Regions from separate parts of the Pengzhenrongella phosphoraccumulans genome, predicted to be linked through region 3. Evidence: riboswitches for the same ligand, from Rfam matches in the RefSeq annotation. Region 3 holds a riboswitch; each other region holds the start of a gene.

Region 1 (4,939 bases), 1.8 Mb from region 3:
TGGCGGTTAGCGGTAGAGGTCGCCGATTCCTCGGATTCTTGTGCCGGGAGGGGTGGGCGGGCCTTCCGTGCTTCGGGCGGTGACCACCATCACCGGGGCGGCCGAGTGGTGCAGGACCGCCTGGCTCGTCGAGCCCAGGAGCAGGCCGGTGAAGCCGCCGCGCCCGCGCGAGCCGACCACGATGAGGTCGGTCGCCGTGGAGAACTCCGTGAGCAGCGCGGCCCCCGTGCCGTCGAGCGCGTGCCGCTTGACCTGCACCCCCGGCAGGTCGACCAGGGCCCGGTCCACGACGACGTTGAGCCCCTCGGCGACGTCGGCCAGGACCGCCTCGTGGTCGATCGCGGCGGGCAGCCACGCGAGCGCTCCCGTGCCGGAACCCAGCGGCACACCGGCGACCGCCGTCAGCTCGGCGCCCCAGGCCTTCGCCTCCCGGATCGCCTGCCGCAGGGCCAGGTCCGAGGCGGGTGAGCCGTCGACCCCCACGACGATGCGGCGCACCGGGGCGATCGGTGCCTGTTCGACGTCGTTCGCACGCGCCGGCGGGCGGGTGGGCACGACGACGGTGGGGCAGAAGGCGTGCGCCGGGAGCGCGGACGAGACGGTGCCGAGCAGGCGGTCGGCGAACCCGCCCCCACCCCGCGTCCCCAGCACGACCAGGCGCGCCGTGCGGGACATGTCGACCAGCACCCCGGTCGCATCCCCGGTCGCCAGGCACGACGTCGCCGCCACCCCGAGCGAGTCGGCGCGCGCCTGGGCCTCGGCGAGCACGACCTTGGCGCCCTCCTGGATCGCTGTGTCGTCGAGGGCTGCGTAGCCGCCGTCGAGGGAGGCTGCGGTGAACGACGGGAGCGAGTAGGCGCACACCAGCTTGAGAGTGAACCCGTGAGTGACGGCCTCGGCGGCCGCCCAGTCGAGCGCGTGCAGACTGGCCGCGGAGCCATCCACCCCGACCAGAACCACGTTGTCGCGCGTCATGGCTGTTCCTCCCGAGACTCCCAGAGCATCTTTGCTCTAGTGTCCCTCGAAAATACCCTGCGGGAAGGGCTGGGCGTGCCAAAACCTTTGCCGATACATTCCCGTCGGTGCGGGGCTGCTCAGGCCACCAGGTAGGCAGACCAGGACGGATCCGTCCGAACTGTCGCAGCGAACAGCGCCGCCACCCCCCGCGGGGCGTGCGGGCTGAACTCGAGCTGCCACCCGAGCTCCGCGAGCAGCCGGTCAGCCTTGCGATGGTTGCACCGGGCGCACGCCGCCACGACGTTGGTCCACTCGTGCCGGCCCCCGCGCGACCGGGGCTGGACATGGTCCACGGTGTCCGCTGTGCCCCCGCAGTACGCGCAGCGGTGGTCGTCGCGCTGCAGCACCGTGCGCCGGGTCGGCGGAACCGTGCGGCGGTGCGGGACGTGCACGTACCGCACGAGGCACATCACGAGGGGCACCGGCACCGCGGACCGCTCCGAGTGCAGCAGTCGGCCGTCCGTCTCCAAAACCATCGCCTTGCCGGTCAGCACGAGCACGACGGCGCGATGGACGCTCACCACGCAGAGGGGTTCCAGGCTCGCGTTGAGCAGCAACGTCCGTCGGGGGGGCGCCACGGGCATCAGCACGATGAGCTCCAGGACCAGGTTGTCGGGCCCGTCTGGCTGACTCGGCCCGCTGTGGAGGTACAAGCGCGACAATCGTAACCGCACACCGCGTCGCCACCAGCCGGGGCCGTCTCTGGAAGGTCCCGGCCGCGGCGATGGGCGGGGCTCGCGCCCCCTACCCCGAACGCGCGACGGCCCCGGCGGCGCCTGACGCGCTACCGGGGCCGAACGTTGGGGGATCGGTCAGCTGACCCGGATGAACACCGGGTTGGACTGCCAGATGGCGCGGAACTGGACGGAGCCGCCGGGCTTCGGCGCGTCGATCTGCGTGTTGCCGCCGGCGTAGATGGCGACGTGGCCGGGGCTCCAGATCAGGTCACCGGGGAGGGCGTCCGCGCGGGAGACCACGGTGCCGACGTTGCGCTGGGCGGACGACTGCGACGTCATCGAGATGCCGAGCTGGCCGTACACGTAGGCGGTGAAGCCGGAGCAGTCGAAGCCCTCGGGGGTCTTGCCGCCCGACCGGTACGGGACGCCGACGTAACGGGCCGCGACCTCGAGGACCGCGTTGCCGGAGACCGACTGCGGGACGGGGCTGTTCGCGGCGGCCGGCACAGCGGTCCGAGCGGCCGAGCGAGACGCTGCCGCAGCGGTACGGGTGACGGGCTTGGGCTTGGGAGCGTCGACGACGACCGTGACGGCCGGGACGTCGAGCGTCCAGGAGGCGTCGGCGGCGACGGTGACGACCGGGGCGGTCTCGAGAGCGGCACGCGCCGAGGCGGTCAGTGCCGAGGTGTCGACGGCCGGGACCGACGAGGCGTTCTCGGCGGACGTCGCCGCGGTGGCCGGCGCGCCGAAGGTCGAGACGACCAGTCCGGCAGCGGCAGCAACGACAGCCGAGCGGCGGCCGACGACGGCCATCGATCCGGTTGCGGCGGTAGCGAAGTCACTCAGTGGTGTCACAGGTCGGCGCGCAGAGCGGTGCCGGGCGATGCTCACAGTCACGTGATGCCTCTCCGAACGCCTACGAGGTCAGCTGTCGGGTTCGGGTAGGAAGAGTTCACCCGGCTGATTGGGCGTCGTTACCGACGTCCGCCCAGCTTCACCCCAAGGTCACCGTCACCGGTGTCCACGAACTTGGGTCCCCCGCCCCTGCCGGCGAAGTCGTACGGAACCCCGTGCGGCGGCAGGATTAGGCGATCCGCTCGAGGGCTCCTGCGGATGAGGGTTCCGAGGAGCAAGTTGAACGTACCGGACAGGCCCACCCAATGTCACGTTTCGGTTACGGTGACGAAAGTCACACCGGGTGGGTTTGATCAGGCCTTGACGAAGATGTGCCGCGAGATCTCTTCCGGCAGATCGAGGTAGTGGTCCTTGCCGGCGGTGCGGACCGTCACGACCCCGCGGCCGCTGCCGACGCTGATCTCCGCGCCGGGGGTGACCCCCGCCTCGGCAAGGCGGCTGAGGAGCTCGGGGTCGGTCTGGACGGGCTCCCCGAGCCGCGCGACCACGGCCTGGATCGTGCCGCCGTCGAGCGGCGCGATCTGGGCGAGCGCGACGACGCCGTCGAGGAAACCCTCCGGTGCGGCCTGGTCGCCGAGCTCGGCGAGCCCCGGGATCGGGTTGCCGTACGGCGAGTGCCGGGGGTGGTCGAGGAGCTCGAGCAGGCGCCGTTCAACCCGGTCGCTCATCACGTGCTCCCAGCGGCAGGCCTCGTCGTGCACGAACTCCCAGTCCAGGCCGATGACGTCCGTCAGCAGGCGCTCGGCGAGGCGGTGCTTGCGCATGACGCGCGTCGCCTTGAGCAGCCCGGCCTGGGTCAGCTCGAGATGCCGGTCCCCCGTGACGATGACGAGACCGTCGCGCTCCATCCGCGCCACGGTCTGCGAGACGGTCGGGCCCGAGTGCCCCAGCCGCTCGGCGATCCGGGCGCGCAGCGGCACGATGCCCTCTTCGGACAGCTCGAAGATGGTCCGCAGGTACATCTCGGTGGTGTCGATCAGGTCGCTCACGGAAGGCCTCTCGGGTTGATCACGCTCTGGCCCCAGGCTACGGGGTGTTCCGGGGTGTCGTCGGGGGTGCCCACCAGGGGGTTTGCGCGGCCCGGAGGCCGGTCATGGTGGTCCGCGCCGCACGCGAGGTTAGGCTCGCGAGGTGCCCGAGCCGACTGGTAACACGCCCCCCGCCATCGCGATCCCTGCGGGGCTGCTGCCGGACGACGGGAGGTTCGGCTGCGGTCCGAGCAAGATCCGCGCCGAGCAGGTCGCCGCTCTGGCCGCGGTCGGCGGCTCGCTGCTGGGCACCTCCCACCGCCAGACCCCCGTCCGCAGCCTCGTCGGACGCATCCGCGAGGGCCTCGGTGACCTGTTCAGTCTCCCCGACGGCTACGAGGTCGTGCTGGGCAACGGCGGGTCGACGGCGTTCTGGGACCTGGCCACGCTCTGCCTGGTCCGCGAGCGCGCGCAGCACACCACGTTCGGCGAGTTCGGCGCGAAGTTCGCGACCGCCACGTCCCGCGCCCCGTTCCTCGCCGAGCCCACCCTGCGGACGGCACCGGCCGGCCAGCTCGCGCGACCCGAGCTCGAGGACGACGTCGACGTCTACGCCTGGCCGCACAACGAGACGTCCACCGGGGTCATGGCCCCCGTGCGCCGGGTGGCGGGATCCCGGGAGCAGGGTGCGCTGACGCTCGTGGACGCGACGTCGGCCGCCGGTGGGCTCGCCGTGGACATCGCGGAGACGGATGCCTACTACTTCGCCCCGCAGAAATGCTTCGCGTCCGACGGCGGCCTGTGGCTCGCGCTGCTCTCGCCCGACGCCGTCGCGCGCTCGGCCGAGCTCGAGTCGAGCGGCCGTTGGGTGCCGGAGTTCCTCTCGTTGCGCACCGCGATCGCGAACTCGCGGCAGGACCAGACCCTCAACACCCCCGCGATCGCCACGCTGGTGCTGCTCGCCGAGCAGCTCACGTGGATGCTGGACCACGGCGGGCTGGCCTGGACGGCCGCTCGGACCGCGGCCTCCGCCGCGTACCTGTACGACTGGGCCGAGGCCCGCGACTGGGCCACGCCGTTCGTGACCGACCCCGCCGCCCGGTCGAACGTGGTCGGCACGGTCGACCTGGACCCGGCCATCGACGCCAAGGCGGTCGCCGCCGTGCTGCGGGCGAACGGGATCGTCGACGTCGACCCCTACCGCAAGCTCGGCCGCAACCAGCTGCGCGTCGCCCTGTTCCCCGCGATCGAGCCCGACGACGTCCGTGCGCTGACGGCGTGCGTCGACCACGTGGTCGACCGTCTTGGCTGATCCGACCGTCTCCGCCGCCGCAATGCCCGACGCCCACGTCCCCGACGCCG
Region 2 (4,939 bases), 530 kb from region 3:
CGGCGCGTTGGAAGGGCGCCAGGACGGACCCGGGGGGAGTTCCGCCTGGGCTGAGACGCCCGTCGGTGCACCCGGTGACCGCCGAGCCCGCCGTCCTCAGCCGGGCGCGGGCTCGGCGCCGACGGCCCGGCTGACCTCGGCCAGGCGCTGCTCCAGAAAGGCGCGCTCCGCGGCGTTCGCCGTGAGCTCCATCGCGCGCCGGTACGACTCAGCCGCGCCAGCGGCGTCTCCGAGGCGGCGCAGCAGGTCGGCACGGGTGGCGGGAAGGTAGGGATAGTCGGCGAGCCGAGGATCGGTCGCCAGCTCGTCGAGGAGCGGCAGTGCGGCGGCCGGACCGTCGGCGAACGCCACGGCGGCGGCCCGGTTCAGCGCGACCACCGGGGTATTCCACACCGCCAGCAGCCGGTCGTAGAGGTGCACGACGCGCGGCCAGTCGGTCTGCTCCAGGGACGGCGCCATCGCGTGTACGCCGGCGATCGCCGCCTGCAGGGTGAACCGCCCCGGTGGGCCGGACGCCAGCGCCCCGGCCGTCACCGTGAGCCCCTCCAGAATCGCGCGCTGGTCCCAGCGCGTCCGGTCCTGGTCGGCGAGCAGGAGCAGCCGGCCCTGCTCGGCGGTCCGGGTAGCCCGGCGCGCGTCGGTGAGGAGCATCAGGCCCAGCAGTCCGCGGGTCTCGGCCTGCTCGGGGAGCAGCGCGGCGAGGGTGCGCGCGAGGTGCAGGGCCCGGTCGCAGAGCTCCTCACGGACGAGCGCGTCCCCCTCGCCGGCCGTGTGGCCGGTGCTGAAGAGCAGGTGGATGGCGGTGAGCACGCTGTCCAGGCGCTCGGGCAGCTCCGCCCGGCCCGGAACTCGGTAGGGGATCCGTGCGTCGGCGATCTTCTTTATCCATGGGCATAAGGAAGTCGGCGCACGTGGCCAGTAGAAAGACCTGGTCGTCGGCGGCGGGATCAATGCGATCGACTTCGCGCTGGTCGCGGGCCGCTACACCAACCCGTTCAACGCAATTCCCGGACACTTCTGCTCGACCCGAAGAACAGTCTGTAGATCCACGAACCGAGGCACCAGAGACTGCCGGTTAGAATCGCTCCCCCGGCGACGACAAATCCTCCGGAGATCAGACCGAGCACGGGCGCTCCGTTGTAAAAAAACAATGCCGACAGTGCCAGCATTACCGTGGAGAGCAGGTACGAGAATCGTCGCGGCGTTGGTGTCGACGGAAGTGGCGGAGATCGAAACAGGTGTCGCACGATGAAGTTATAGACCAGGTCGAGGATCATCCCGCGCGGCCAAACTATCCCGCTCAAGGCAACGAGTGCCATGGTTCCGAGCCAGATAGGCGACTGCAACAAGAGTCCGATTACGATCAGAATCGTGCCCACGGCGGGGGTGAATCGCAGCGGCATTGCGAAGCAGGATTTGGCTTCGGTGTCGAAACTGTCAAATCCCTGCTTATCTAGATTGGCCTCCAAAGAAGCACTCAGGCTTGCCATCTCTTTATCCTCCTTCTAGCCGGGGCTCTTTCGCGCCGAGCGTGACGTCCGTACTCAATGAATTGCCCCCTGGGAGACCCGGGGTTCCCGAACAATGAACGGGCGACAGCTCCTGACAGCTCCGGAACTGGCGGCGGTGCGGGCCTGCCTGCGGCCGCCGCCGCTCGCGCCGCAACTTCGGCGGCGCACTGCTGCGCGATGATTCGCTCGAGATCGGCCGCCAACACGGCGCGCTGCGCGTCGATCTCGACCTGTTCAGCCTCGGAATGATCCTTCATGCCCTCAAGGGTCCGCTGTTCGGCACTCTGGTCTGCGATCAGCTGCTCGATCTCGACCTGCCGGGCTTGCGCCGCCGAGCGGGAAGCATCGGCGGCGATGACCTTCTGGTCAGCGTCGGACTTCAACGCAGCGACATTGTCCTGGATCGCGCTCAGGCCCGACTGACCATTTCGGAGGAGCCCATCAGGAACGGCGAGCCGGCGCTCACGCCCGACCCGCCCGCTCCCTCGAGAATCGTGGGCACGTCTGCTAGGCGACCGCCGACATGGTCCGCATGAGGTCCGAGCCGTGCGCCCCCTGGTGCATCCCCGGGTTGTGGGTGCCGGAGAAGCCAGCGCCGTGGGCGCATTCGGAGACGTGCTGACCGTAGGCAGGGCCGCTGGCGACGGACTCGCTACGTGCATTTTCGCTGGTAGCGCTGGCCGGCGAGGCCTGAAGAAGGACGGCGGCTGCGACCGCCGCGGTGGCGACGGCGCGGCCGAGCTTCGTGCTGCTCTTGGTGCTCATCATGTGAACTCCTCAACGTGCATGGTGGATTCTGTCTTTCGGGATGACTCCAGAATTGCGCCCCAATCCATCGATCCCGGCAACGAAACGACAAAGATCCGACAAAGATCGCGGCATCACGGACGGAGGCGAAGTCGGCCCTCGTCACCGATGCCAACCCCAGCGCGTCGATACGCGAGGTCCGGTGACGGTGGGTGGATCGCACCGTTGGTCCAAGCCTGGGACCCGTGGCGGCCCGCGGGCGCTCGTGGTCCACGAGATGCCTGGATCAGTGGTGGTAGCCCGCTGTCTCGGCCACGCGGTGTCGTTGACGTGAGGGCTTCGCCGGGTCCGCGATCGCAACGAGGGCGGCGATCGCGGTTGTCAACGGGATCGCGAGAACCAGTCCGATGGACCCGACCAGGGTGCGCACGATCTCCCCGGCGAACTCCCCGCCCGTCAGCGTCTGCGCCAGCGGCAGCTGGTGGATCTCGACGAGAAGGAGCAGCGGGAGAGAGGCTCCCGCGTACGCGAAGGCGATCGTGTACACGGTCGATGCGATGTGATCGAGCCCGATGCGCATCGCGCGTCCGAACAGCTCACGCGGGCTCGCGTTCGGGTCCGCGGAGCGCAGCTCCCAAACTGCGGACGCCTGGGTGATCGTCACGTCGTTGAGCGCCCCGGGCCCACCCACGCAGCCGGCCGCGAAGGTCGTCCGCAGTGATCGAGTCAAATCCTCCGGCGGCGTAGATCTGCTCGACGCGCCCGCGGACGTTGAGACCGTTGTCCTCGGCCTCTATCGCCTCGTTGGCGTTCGGGGGAATGTGTCCGTCGACGGCCACCTGCGAGGGTCCGTGACCTGACCGTGACAATCGGGGCTCGCGTCAGTTAGGGTCGGCTCACCCTGGGGCGATCCCGGGTCGCCTGGGGTGGACGCCGAGTCCTGCCACCACCGATGGCCCTCTCGAAGTCTCGCTGGCAGGAGCGGGGGACCCAAGCACGGCGGACATCGCACGTCGGTGTCCTTGGGGTGAAGCCGATCGCTCGTGATCGGCCGGGCGCAAACTCCCGCCCGAACCCGACAGCTCACCCCGAAGGCGACCGGAGAGGTCCCCATGCCCGTGAGCTCTATTCCCGCCCGCCACCGATCAGCCGGTCGGCCAGTCACCGCCCTCTCCGAGCTCGCGTCTACCGCGACCGGGACTCTCTCGGTCGTCAGTCGTCGATCCGTCGTCGTCGCGGCGTCCTCCGGCCTGATCATGTCGGTGATCGCGTCACCGGCGAGCGCCACCGGGCCCAACGAGAACACCATCAGTCACGCCGCCGTGGACACCTCCAGCCTCACCGCAGGCGCACGCGCGGCGCTCGCGACCTCGCCGATCGTCAGCGTGCCCGACGAGGCGTCCTGGTCCCTGGACATCCCCGCGCTCGCCGTCGTGGCCGACCCGCCACCCCCGCCGCCCCGCGCAACCCCACCTGCCGCGTCGCGGAGCGCGGCTCGCGCAGCCGTACCGGCCGCGGCGATCGGCGCGACCGCACCTGCCAGCGCGAACGGGAGCGCCATCGTCGAGATCGCGTCGCGGTACGTCGGGGTGCCCTACCTGTGGGGCGGCACGACCCCGGCCGGGTTCGACTGCTCGGGCTACACGTCCTACGTGTACGCGCAGGTCGGCATCACCTTGCCCCGCACCTCATCGGCCCAGCGCGAGGTCGGCACGGTCGTCTCCCGTGCCGACGCCCAGCCCGGAGACCTCATCTGGTCCCCCGGTCACATTGCGATCTACGCCGGCGGAGACCTGCAGGTCGATGCGCCCCGCCCCGGCCAGACCATTCAGATCCGGAGCATCTGGCAGTCCAACCCGACCTTCATCCGGGTCGGCTGAGCAGCGCGCGACGCCCGGCGCACACCGAGTCGCCGGGCGTCGTGCGCTCTTCTGCCGATTCGAGCCAAGCGGACAGGCTCTCGTCTGCCAGGGAATCGGCGACCGACCGATGAACCCAACCGGCCATCCACGGTGCCAGCAGGATCTCGCGGGCGCCACGAGCCCGAGGTGCACCTAGAGGCCTGAGACCACCCCGGCTGCGGGCAGCGTCACGGTGAAGACCGCGCCTCGACCCGGCCCATCGCTGTGTGCGGTGATGGTTCCGCCGTGCGCTTCGGTGATCACCTTGGCGATCGCCAAGCCGACGCCAGATCCGCCGTGGGCGCGGTCTCGGGCGGTGTCGACCCGGTAGAACCGATCGAAGATGTGCGGCAGGTGGTCGGGGGGAATTCCCTCGCCGTCATCGGCCACCACGATGCGGACTGACGCACCCGCGCGGTCCGCCATCAGCGTGACCCGGCCGCCAGGCGAGGTGTGCCGCAGTGCGTTGTCGAGCAGGTTGGTGAGAACCTGCGCGATCCGATCTGCGTCGGCGTCGATCCTGGCGGTCGCGGCGACCGGCGCGACCCGGACATCCAGGACCACCCCACCTGTGGTGTACCGATGGGTCGCCTGCGCGGTCGCGTCGGCCACGACCTGCGCGACAGCGAGAGTCGTGCGACGCATCGTCAGGCGTCCTTCCTCGGCGGTGGTGACCAAGGCGATGTCCTCGCTGAGCCGCGTCAGACGCGCGACCTGGTCGCCGAGCATGGCCAGGGTTGGGGCGTCGGCCTGCTCGACGCCTTCGGTGATCGCCTGCAG
Region 3 (4,939 bases):
TGCTGACGCTCGTCGGCTGGCTCGTGCTCGGACCGAACGCGCAGGCCGCCTTCACGGCCGCCGTGGCCGTCCTCATCATCGCGTGCCCCTGCGCCCTCGGCCTCGCCACCCCGACGGCGCTCATGGTCGGCACCGGTCGTGGCGCGCAGCTGGGCATCCTCATCAAGGGTCCGCAGGTCCTCGAGTCCACCCGTCGGGTCGACACCATCGTGCTCGACAAGACAGGCACGGTGACCACGGGCCAGATGAGCCTCGTCGAGGTCGTCGCCGCCGCGGGAGCGAACGAGGGGGAGGTCCTGCTGCTCGCGGGCGCCCTCGAGCACGCGTCGGAGCACCCGATCGCGCGCGCCGTCGCCGACGGCGCGCGGGAGCGCTGCGGCACGCTCCCGCCCGTCGAGAGCTTCGCGAGCACCGAGGGACGCGGCGTCGCCGGGGTCGTCGACGGGCGCGCCGTGACGGTCGGACAACGCACCTGGCTGGCCGAGGACTGGGCCCAGCACGCCCCCGCGGCCCTGGTCACCGCGGCCGACGCCGCCGAGAGTCAGGGCCGCAGCCCCGTGTGGGTCGGCTGGGACGGCGAGATCCGCGGCGTCGTCGTGGTCGCGGACACCGTCAAGGTGTCCAGCGCCGAGGCGATCGGCGAGCTGCGCCGGCTCGGCCTGCGCCCGATCTTGCTCACCGGGGACAACGCCCGGTCGGCCGCCGCGGTCGCGGAGCAGGTCGGCATCCATCCGCAGGACGTCATCGCCCAGGTGCGCCCGGCCGACAAGGTCGAGGTGATCCGCCGGCTGCAGGCCGAGGGCCACGTCGTCGCGATGGTGGGCGACGGGGTGAACGACGCCGCCGCTCTCGCGCAGTCCGACCTCGGGCTGGCGATGGGCTCGGGCACCGACGTGGCCATCGAGGCCAGCGACCTGACGCTGGTGCGCTCGGACCTGCGGTCGGCCGGGGTCGCGATCCGGCTCTCGCGGCGCACCCTCGGCACCATCAAGGGGAACCTGTTCTGGGCCTTCGCCTACAACCTCGCGGCACTCCCGCTGGCAGCCGCGGGGCTGCTCAACCCGATGATCGCGGGCGCCGCGATGGCGTTCTCGTCGGTCTTCGTCGTCACCAACAGCCTGCGGTTGCGCCGCTTCGAGCGCTGACCGCCGACGCTGGCGGTCCGCGGTCAGCTGATCCGGATGAAGACCGGGTTGGAGAAGTAGATCGCGCGGAACTGGACGCTCCCGCCGGGCTGCGGTGCGTCGATCAGCTGATCGCCACCGGCATAGATCGCCACGTGCCCCGGGTGCCACACGAGGTCGCCGGGCTGGGCGTCCGCACGCGAGACGACCGTGCCGGCGTTGCGCTGGGCGCTGGAGGTGCGCGGGAGGGCGATGCCGAGCTGGGCGAACACGTAGGAGGTGAAGCCGGAGCAGTCGAACCCGCTCGGCGTGGTGCCGCCGTACACGTACGGGACCCCGACGTACCGGGCCGCGATCTCGATCACGGCGCTGCCGTTCGCGCTGGCGGGGGCCGGTGCGCCCGTGGTCGTCGGGATGGCGGCGCGCACTGCGCTGCGAGACGCGGCCCGCGCCCGGACGGGCGGCGGCGGGTCGGCGACGACGGTGAGCGCGGGGATGTCCAGCGCCCATGCCGAGTCGGCGGCGACGCTCACCACCGGCGCGGACGCCAGCACCGCACGAGCGGCGGAGGTCAGCGCGGACGTGTCGACGCCCGTAGCCACGCTCTCGGCCGGGAGGGCGCCGGCGGCTGACGGCACCGCGACGCTCGCGTCACCGGGCTCGGCGGCACCGGCCGGTGCGGCCATCGCGGAGACCACGAGACCGGAAGCGGCAGCGACGACGACGGATCGCCGTCCGACCGACGCGAGGCTGCCGGTGGCTGCGTCCGCGAGGTCACCGAGCATGGTGCTCGGTCGACCGGTCGCGCGATGACGGGCGGGCGTGGTGCTCACAGCCATGGTGACCTCTCCGGTCGCCTGTGGGGTGAGCTGTCGGGTTCGGGCGGAAGTCGCGCCCGGCGGGTCGAGGTACCGACCCGCTTCACCCCAAGGACACCGACTGGCGGCGCCCGACGATCGTGGTTCCCCCGCTCCTGCCAGCGAGAAGTCCTGGTGCCCAGACGGTGGTGGCAGGACTCGGCGGTCCACCTTGGGCGTACCTGAGGATGAACCTCAGGGACGCTCGACCCTACCGCGCCGAGGGGCTGCGAGGACAAACCGATCGCCTCGGGGCAAAAGCGCGCCTGCTATGCGGCAATTCGTCCTAGCGCGCAAGGCGTTCGACCACCGCGCCGAAGGCCGACGGCAGGTGCACCGCGGTGGGCACGATCACCCGGCGTAGCGGAGAGGTCGCCAGGGCCACGAGCGCGGTCGTCAGCAGGCGGTAGTCGCGGGTCGACGCCGACCAGGCGCGCTCGTACGCTCCGGCGTCGTCCAGGTGCGCGACGGCGGCGGCCGCCTGGGCGAGCCCCACCCGGAGCCCCTCGCCCGTGAGCGCGTCGACGTACCCGGACGCATCACCGACGAGGCGCACCCGGCCGGCGGTGCGTCGCGACGTGCGCTGGTGCAGCGGACCGGCGCCGCGCAGCGTGCCGGCAGGCTCGGCCCCTCGAAGCCGCTCGGCGAGCTCGGGAAAGGTCGCGAGCGCACCCGCGTAGTCCGTGTGGGGCGGCCCGAGCAGTGCCACGCCGACGACGTCGTCGGCCACGGGCGTGACGTACGCCTCGACCGTCGGGCCCCAGTGGACCTCGACCAGGTCGGTCCACGGTGCGACGCGGAAGTGCTGTCGCAGGCCGAACCGGCGCCGGTCGCGGTCTCCCCGACCCCGCGGCGGCCCGGCTGCGGGCCGGTCGAGCCCGACGACCCGGCGGACCGTCGAGTGCAGACCGTCGCAGCCCAGCAGCCAGCCGGCGCGCAGGCCTGCGGCGGAGACCGTGTCGTGGTCCTGCTCGATCGTCCCGACGCGCCCCGCCACGCGCCGCACGCCGAGCGCCGTCGCGCGGGCGTCCAGGGCGGCGTGCAGCGTCGTGCGCCGCACCCCGAGCCCGGGGCCGGACTCGAAGTGGTGGTCGGCGTGCAGGTCGCCGCCGCGGTACCCGATCCCGAGCAGCGGGTGACCCTGCGGGTGCACCCCGATCCGGGCGAGGGCCGCGACCGCTCCGGGCATCAGCCCCTCGCCGCAGGCCTTGTCGATCGACGCGCCCCGCGGCTCGACGACGACGACGTCCAGGCCGGCCAGTCGCGCTTCGATCGCGGCCGCCAGCCCGATCGGCCCGCCGCCGACGACCAGCACATCCGTGTCGCGGGTCGCGGTGCTCATGCGGCGGCGACCAGGGCGCGCTCCTCGGTCGGGATACGGAACCCGAGCAGCAGCACCGCGTTGAGCACCGTGAACACGAGCGCCGTCAGCCAGGCGGTGTGCACCAGCGGGAGCGCGATCCCCTCGACGACGACCGCGACGTAGTTGGGGTGCCGCAGCCAGCGGTACGGCCCGCGATCGACCAGGGCGAGGCCGGGGACCACGATCACGCGCGTGTTCCACTGCGGGCCGAGCGTGCCGATGCACCACCAGCGCAGGGCCTGGCTGGCGAGCGCCGCCACCAGCGCGAGCCAGCCGAGGAGCGGCACGAACGGTCGATCGGCGACGTGCACCTCGACGACGCAGGCCACGAGCAGCCCCGCGTGCAGCAGCACCATGGGCGGGAAGTGGCCCCGACCCGCCTCGACGCCGCCGCGGGCGAACGCCCATCGGGCATGGCGGGTGGACACGACGAGCTCCGCGATCCGTTCGACGGCGACGGCCGCGATCAGGGCATCGAACGCGATCACGCTCAGGGCAGGCACGGCGCGCCCTCAGCCCTGGTCCGGCCAGCGGAGCAGCACGAGCTCGGCACTGATGCCCGGGCCGTGGGCGAAGAGCACCCCGGGGTCGCCCGGCTGCTGACCGCCGAGCGCGAGCGTGTCCGCGAGCACGTGCAGCACACCGGACGAGGACAGGTTGCCGACGCGCGCCAGGGACTCCCAGCTCAGCGCGAGCGCCGCGGTCGGCAGGTCGAGCACCCGGGCTGCGGCCTCGAGGATCTTGGGGCCGCCGGTGTGCGCGACCCACGTCGTGATGTCGCCCGGCTTCAGGCCGTGCCCGGCGAGCAGGTCCACGACGTCGTCGCGCAGGTGACGCCCGACGACGTCGGGCAGGTTCGCCTCGAGCACGATCCGGAACCCGCTGCCGCCGATGCCCCAGCCGAGGACGTCCTGCGTCTCGGGGTACAGGTGGCTGCGGGTCGCGATCACGTCCGGCCCCGCGACGCCCGTCGTCCGCGCACGCTCGTCGCCCACCATCACGACGGCGGCCGCACCGTCACCGAACAGGCCGCTCGCCACGAGGTTGGCCATCGAGTCGTCGCCGGGCTGCATCGTCAGCGAGCAGAGCTCGACCGAGACCAGCACCCCGACGTCGCCGGGATGGCCTTGGAGGTAGTCGTGCACGCGGGCGATCCCGGCGGCGCCCGCGACGCAGCCGAGCCCGAACACGGGCAGCCGCTTGACGTCCGGGCGCAGCCCGAGCCGGGCGACGAGCAGGGCGTCGATCGACGGCGCCGAGATGCCGGTCACCGAGGTGAACAGGATGAAGTCCACCTCCTCGGGCGCGATCTCGGCCGCCGCCAGCGCGCCGCGCAGCGCCCGCTCGGCCAGGTCGGTGCCGAGCGAGATGAACAGGTCGTTGGCCTGGCCGAAGGTGGTCAGGTCCCGATAGTCCTCGAGCGGCATGGCGAGGTGACGGGTCCGCACACCGCTGCTCGCGTGCAGGCGCTCGAGCACCGCACGGCGTGTGGACCCTTCGGTGGTGAGAAGTGAACCGATCGTCTCGGTGATCTCGTGCTGGGGGTAGCAGAACTCGGGGAGGACTCCGGTCACCGATGCGATGCGCGACATGTC
Region 4 (4,939 bases), 700 kb from region 3:
CCTACTCAGACGGAGTCGGCACCCCGGAATAGCGCAATCCCGCGTCGTTCACCTCGCGTGGAAGTCAATCGGCGGGAGCTCGGCGAGCGGGGTTGTCGCGGCGAGAGCCCGCGTCGATTTCGGGGTCCAGCGAACCGACGACGTCGGGCACTTTGCGCATCTCGCGGAATTTCAGGCCAACAACCCCCGGATGAACCACGCAACTCGGATCTTCGTCGGATCTTTGTCGTTCCTCGCCGGGATCCTCGTGTGGCGACGAGAGGGTGGAGTCAGCACCGACGAAACACGCGCGAGCGAAGGAGACGGACATGATGGGTTGGTACGGGAACGGCATGAACAGCGGCGGGTGGGTCTTCATGGGCCTGTTCTGGATCGCACTGATCGCACTGACCGTGTGGTTGGTGCTCCGACTCCTGCCGTCGAACAGCAGGCGCACCGAGACCGGGGCGACCCCCACGCCGTGGCCGGCAACGCCCGGACAGGAGTCCCCGTTCGAGATCCTCGACCGCCGACTGGCCCAGGGCGACATCGACGGCGAGACCTACCAGGCACACCGCGCGGCAATCACCGCGGCGCGAGGAGGCAACCGATGACGGCACCCTCGACCACCACGCGGCAGCCCCGCCGGGGATGGCTGATCGCGGCCCTGGCCGCGACCCTGACGGTCCTGCTCGGCTCGATCTTCGCCGCAGTGGCGTGGGGCGGGACCTGGGGTCAGGGCTCGTCCATGGGTTCCGGGTTCGGCGGCTCGGGGTACGGGTCCGACGCGGCGCAGGCGGCGCCGGACCTGCCCGGGCAGGTCGTTCGCGTCTCGGCGGCGGACATGGGCGGCCCCATGATGGGCGGCCGCACCGGCATGGGCGGCGGGATGATGTATCTACGCGCCGACCGCACCACCGTGGCCCACGGACAGGTGTCGTTCCTGGTGACCAACGACGGCCGCAGAGACCACGAGCTGGTCGTCCTGCCGCTCGCCGACGGCGAATCGGCCGGCAACCGCACCATCGGCGCCGACAACCAGATCGACGAGACCGGCAGCCTCGGCGAGGCGTCGAGCACCAACGCCGAGGGCACCGGCGAAGGAATCGCGCCGGGCACCTCCGGATGGGTCACCCTGACCCTGCCCCCCGGCCACTACGAGCTGGCCTGCAACCTCCCCGGCCACTACGCCGCCGGGATGTCCACCGAACTCACGGTGACCTGACACTCGTCACCTGCCCTGGTGCCGGTTCATTCCTGTACCGCGACCACATTCGCAGTCGACTGACTCTGCCGTCTTGATACTGCGCGCGGGTGCCAGTTGTTGGCGCGGGACCGGGTCCTGTCGAGGGATCATCGGGCGGCAGGATCATCGGGACCGCTTCGACGGCCAGGACCCGTAGGCCCAGGAGGGCCGCCCGATCTCTGACATCTGATCACCGCGGCATGAGCGACAAGGCGGACGGCCACCGGACTCGCGCCGAGGGCCGGGTCCGGGCCAGAGGTGCTGGGCCAGCGAGCAGCGCCCTGTGACAGCCTGGGCCGTGTCGACTGGCGTTCTCACCAATCAGCACGTTGTGACCTGACCGTGACAATCGGGGCGCGCTTCATTTAGGGTCGGGTCAACCCGGGGGCCATTCCCGGGTGCCCTGAGGTGGACCGCCGAATCCTGCCACCACCGATGGACCTCGCGAAGTCTCGCTGGCAGGAGCGGGGGACCCAAGCACGATGGACATCGCACTCGGTGTCCTTGGGGTGAAGCCGATCGTTGTGTGATCGGCCGGGCGCATACTCCCGCCCGAACCCGACAGCTCACCCCGAAGGCGACCGGAGAGGTCCCCCATGCCCGTGAGCTCAATCCCCGCCCGCCACCGATCAGCCAGTCGGCCCGTCACAGCCCTGTCCGACCTCGCCTCCACCGCGACCGGGGCCATCTCGGTCGTGGGTCGTCGATCCGTCGTCGTGGTGGCGTCCTCCGGACTGGTCATGTCGGTGTTCGCTGCACCTGCGACGGCCACCGTGTCCGCCGAGATCAACACCAGCCACCCCGCCGTGGACACCTCCAGCCTGACGGCCGGTGCACGCGCAGTCCTCGCAACCTCACCGGTCGTCAGCGTGCCAGTCGACGCGTCCTGGTCTCTGGACACTCCCACGCTCACCATCGTCGCCGACCCGCCGCCCCCACCGCCCCCGCCGGTCCGTGTGGCCCCGCCTGCCGCATCGCGCAGCACGGCCCGCGCAGCGGTCCCCGCGGAGGCCGCCCCGGCCACGGAAATCGGCGCGACTGCACCGGCGAGCGCGAACGGCAGTGCGATTGTCGAGATCGCATCCCGTTACGTCGGTGTGCCCTATCTGTGGGGCGGTACGACACCGTCCGGGTTCGACTGCTCGGGCTTCACGTCCTACGTGTACGCGCAGGTCGGCATCACCTTGCCCCGAACCTCGTCGGCTCAGCGCAACGTCGGCACGGTTGTCTCACGTGCCGACGCCCAGCCAGGCGACCTCATCTGGTCCCCAGGTCACATCTCGATTTACGCCGGCGGCGACCTGCAGGTCGATGCACCAAAGCCCGGTCAGACCATCCAGATCCGGAGCATCTGGCAGTCCAACCCCACGTTCATCCGGGTGAGCTGAAAAGCGCGAGGCGCCCAGCGGCCACGCCGCTGGGCGTCTCGCGTTCCTTGCTCCGGCACTCGCACCTCTCGGCCGCCCAGTCGCCGACCCTCCCGAATCGTGCGATCAGGGCACAGAGCAAGTTGAGTGCAGCCGACAGGTGCACAGCGCGCCCGGCCGCGGATGATGCGGGATCGAACTACAGGCCCTTGAGGAGCTGCTCCATCTCGGTGATCTCCGCCTTTTGTGCGTCGATGATGGATTGGGCGAGTTCGAGAGCTTGGGGGTTGCTGCCCGCGGCGAGCTGAGAGTCGGACATCTCGATGGCGCCTCGGTGGTGATCGATCATCAGCTCGAGGAAGCGACGATCGAACTCCGTCCCGGTGACGGCATTGAGCTCAGCCATCGCCTCTGTCTGGCTCAGCCCGCCCATGTCCATGCCGCCCATGTCCATCCCGTCCATGTCGACGTCGGCCGCGCTCTGCTCACCCCACGCCATCAGCCACGACTGCATCTCGCGGATCTCAGGATCCTGGGCGGCAGCGATGCGTTCCGCCAGGGTTTTGACCTCTGCGGTGCTGGCGGTGCGTCCTGCAAGATCGGCCATCAGGACGGCACCCTCGTGGTGCACCACCATGTTTTGGGTGAACGTGACATCGGCGTCGTTGTGGCTGGCGTCGACCGGCACGGCCACGGACGGGGACGAAGCGCTGGAGGGACTGCTCGCGGCTGGCGCACTTTCCTGACCGGCGCACGCGGACAGGACCACGGCGAGCGCGAGCGCGCCGCCGACAGCTGTCATGCGGGTCTTGACGTTCATGGTGTTTCTCCAAGGCTCGGTGGACAACAGGACAATCGGCTCGTGGCAATGACTTTCGAGTGGTGTGCGGCGTTGTAAGGGTGGTGGGTGCGCGCGAAGGCACGTGCTCGCATTGGTGGCCCGACGGCGTTCCCCAAGGAGCAGCGCGGGGCGGCCGTGCCCTAAGGCGGTGCACGCGTAGTTCGCCGTTCACCGAGAACCCCCACCGACGCGACCGGAATCACGCACGTCGGCGGGGACGGCTCGGCCCCCAGGGAGAGGGCGTTTCGGGACCAACATGCACCTCCCACGATCAATTCCAGATTCATCGGTCTACTGCAACCCGCGAGGCGCTGCGATGACCGCCCGCTGGGCATCCCAAAGTTCGTTGGCGAACCCCGCTCGTAGGGTCGAGATTCGATGAAGATCTGATGAAGATGACGGGGTCAAGCGCGCGGGCCGAGGGAACCGCGGCTGGCATGTTGACGGTCAGGCTTGCTCGTCACGGTCCCGTCCTCCCACATCGTCAACAACGGCCGTGGCCACCGCTTCGCTGTCGCTCAGCATCGCGCGTGCCGGCAACCTGCCTCAAAGCCCGGTTGGTGGCCGCCGGTGGGGTGGAACGACTCGATTGTGGCCTCGGAGTTCGGAGTCCCTACCGCGGGTGGCGGCGGCTCAGGACGGCGAAAAGTCCGAAGCAAATTGCAGCAATGCCGAGGTAGACGAAGCCCTCGAGCAGTGACTCGTTCCCCGACCTCAGGAGCTGCGTGATGTCCCAGTACGGACCGGTCTTGGCCGCCTCGTTCACATCGACGTAGTAGAAGTGCTCGGCGATGTACCAGTGGTTCGCCCACACGCCGACCTTCCAGGCGCCGAGCAGGACCGTGAACAGCCCAATACCGAGCGACCAGGAAATGGTGCGCCTCGCCCACCGCACAGTTCGCGGAGTTCTCACCTCCGGATTGAGACCAAGTTCCACCGTCGTGCACCCCTTTCAACTCAGGTCGTGTGGATCGTCTACCGCAAACGCAACGCTCGTGGGATGAGCCGTTCGACTCCAGCCACCGGGCACGACGGTGCCGCCGGCCACACTGTCGTGGATGTCGATGACGAGCGGTGCGATGACCGGGCCGTCGTAGCGGACCGTGACCCATCAACCGTCGATGAGTGCGAAACGCTCGATCAGGTTGGGTCAATATTTCAGTGCGCGTCTCGGTCCGCTGGGCGAGTCATCGCGCGTTGGCGCATCCGATCGAGGACTACGAGGAACGTGATGGCGAGAACGGTTGCTACGACGACCAAGAGCAGGTGGTCGGGGAACAGTAGTCCTAGCGACGTACCCACGACCCATGCAAGAACAGTGGGCCACGAGCGCTTCAGCGAGACCCCGGACGGTCCGATGTACGCATTTTCGTCTACGCTCCGCATCGGTTCCATCTTGACCCCATTGTTGGCTGCTGGAACGAACGGATCTGGCTTCGACGTCGTGAACGTAGCACCCGTTTCTTGCTGACGTGACGCTTCTGGGTGCCGGTTGCACGCACTGTT

What was found. Region 3 has a riboswitch for cyclic di-AMP ahead of VTA80_RS20665 (C40 family peptidase). Riboswitches for the same ligand answer to the same signal wherever they lie in the genome.
Region 1: linked by a shared signal. The riboswitch ahead of VTA80_RS05980 (C40 family peptidase) and the one ahead of VTA80_RS20665 (C40 family peptidase) in region 3 are both predicted to bind cyclic di-AMP.
Region 2: linked by a shared signal. The riboswitch ahead of VTA80_RS00190 (C40 family peptidase) and the one ahead of VTA80_RS20665 (C40 family peptidase) in region 3 are both predicted to bind cyclic di-AMP.
Region 4: linked by a shared signal. The riboswitch ahead of VTA80_RS01040 (C40 family peptidase) and the one ahead of VTA80_RS20665 (C40 family peptidase) in region 3 are both predicted to bind cyclic di-AMP.

The regions. Positions count from the first base shown of each region.
Region 1 is NZ_CP144210.1:1,288,878-1,293,816, forward strand. Features, by position in the region: gene VTA80_RS05970 (universal stress protein) at 7-975, opposite strand; gene VTA80_RS05975 (HNH endonuclease) at 1,095-1,601, opposite strand; gene VTA80_RS05980 (C40 family peptidase) at 1,830-2,507, opposite strand; cyclic di-AMP (ydaO/yuaA leader) riboswitch at 2,594-2,795, opposite strand; gene VTA80_RS05985 (metal-dependent transcriptional regulator) at 2,903-3,598, opposite strand; gene serC (phosphoserine transaminase) at 3,741-4,889, shown strand; gene VTA80_RS05995 (MFS transporter) at 4,882-4,939, shown strand, end outside.
Region 2 is NZ_CP144210.1:32,896-37,834, forward strand. Features, by position in the region: gene VTA80_RS00165 (RNA polymerase sigma factor) at 97-810, opposite strand; gene VTA80_RS00170 (DUF4395 family protein) at 996-1,490, opposite strand; gene VTA80_RS00175 (hypothetical protein) at 1,478-1,894, opposite strand; gene VTA80_RS00180 (hypothetical protein) at 2,019-2,276, opposite strand; gene VTA80_RS00185 (YibE/F family protein) at 2,545-2,988, opposite strand; cyclic di-AMP (ydaO/yuaA leader) riboswitch at 3,180-3,369, shown strand; gene VTA80_RS00190 (C40 family peptidase) at 3,371-4,138, shown strand; gene VTA80_RS00195 (ATP-binding protein) at 4,313-4,939, opposite strand, start outside.
Region 3 is NZ_CP144210.1:4,466,375-4,471,313, forward strand. Features, by position in the region: gene VTA80_RS20660 (heavy metal translocating P-type ATPase) at 1-1,145, shown strand, start outside; gene VTA80_RS20665 (C40 family peptidase) at 1,169-1,963, opposite strand; cyclic di-AMP (ydaO/yuaA leader) riboswitch at 1,965-2,156, opposite strand; gene VTA80_RS20670 (NAD(P)/FAD-dependent oxidoreductase) at 2,268-3,323, opposite strand; gene VTA80_RS20675 (isoprenylcysteine carboxyl methyltransferase family protein) at 3,320-3,838, opposite strand; gene VTA80_RS20680 (type III polyketide synthase) at 3,857-4,936, opposite strand.
Region 4 is NZ_CP144210.1:209,482-214,420, forward strand. Features, by position in the region: gene VTA80_RS01025 (hypothetical protein) at 65-310, opposite strand; gene VTA80_RS01030 (SHOCT domain-containing protein) at 309-593, shown strand; gene VTA80_RS01035 (plastocyanin/azurin family copper-binding protein) at 590-1,204, shown strand; cyclic di-AMP (ydaO/yuaA leader) riboswitch at 1,630-1,819, shown strand; gene VTA80_RS01040 (C40 family peptidase) at 1,822-2,613, shown strand; gene VTA80_RS01045 (DUF305 domain-containing protein) at 2,792-3,412, opposite strand; gene VTA80_RS01050 (hypothetical protein) at 4,047-4,346, opposite strand.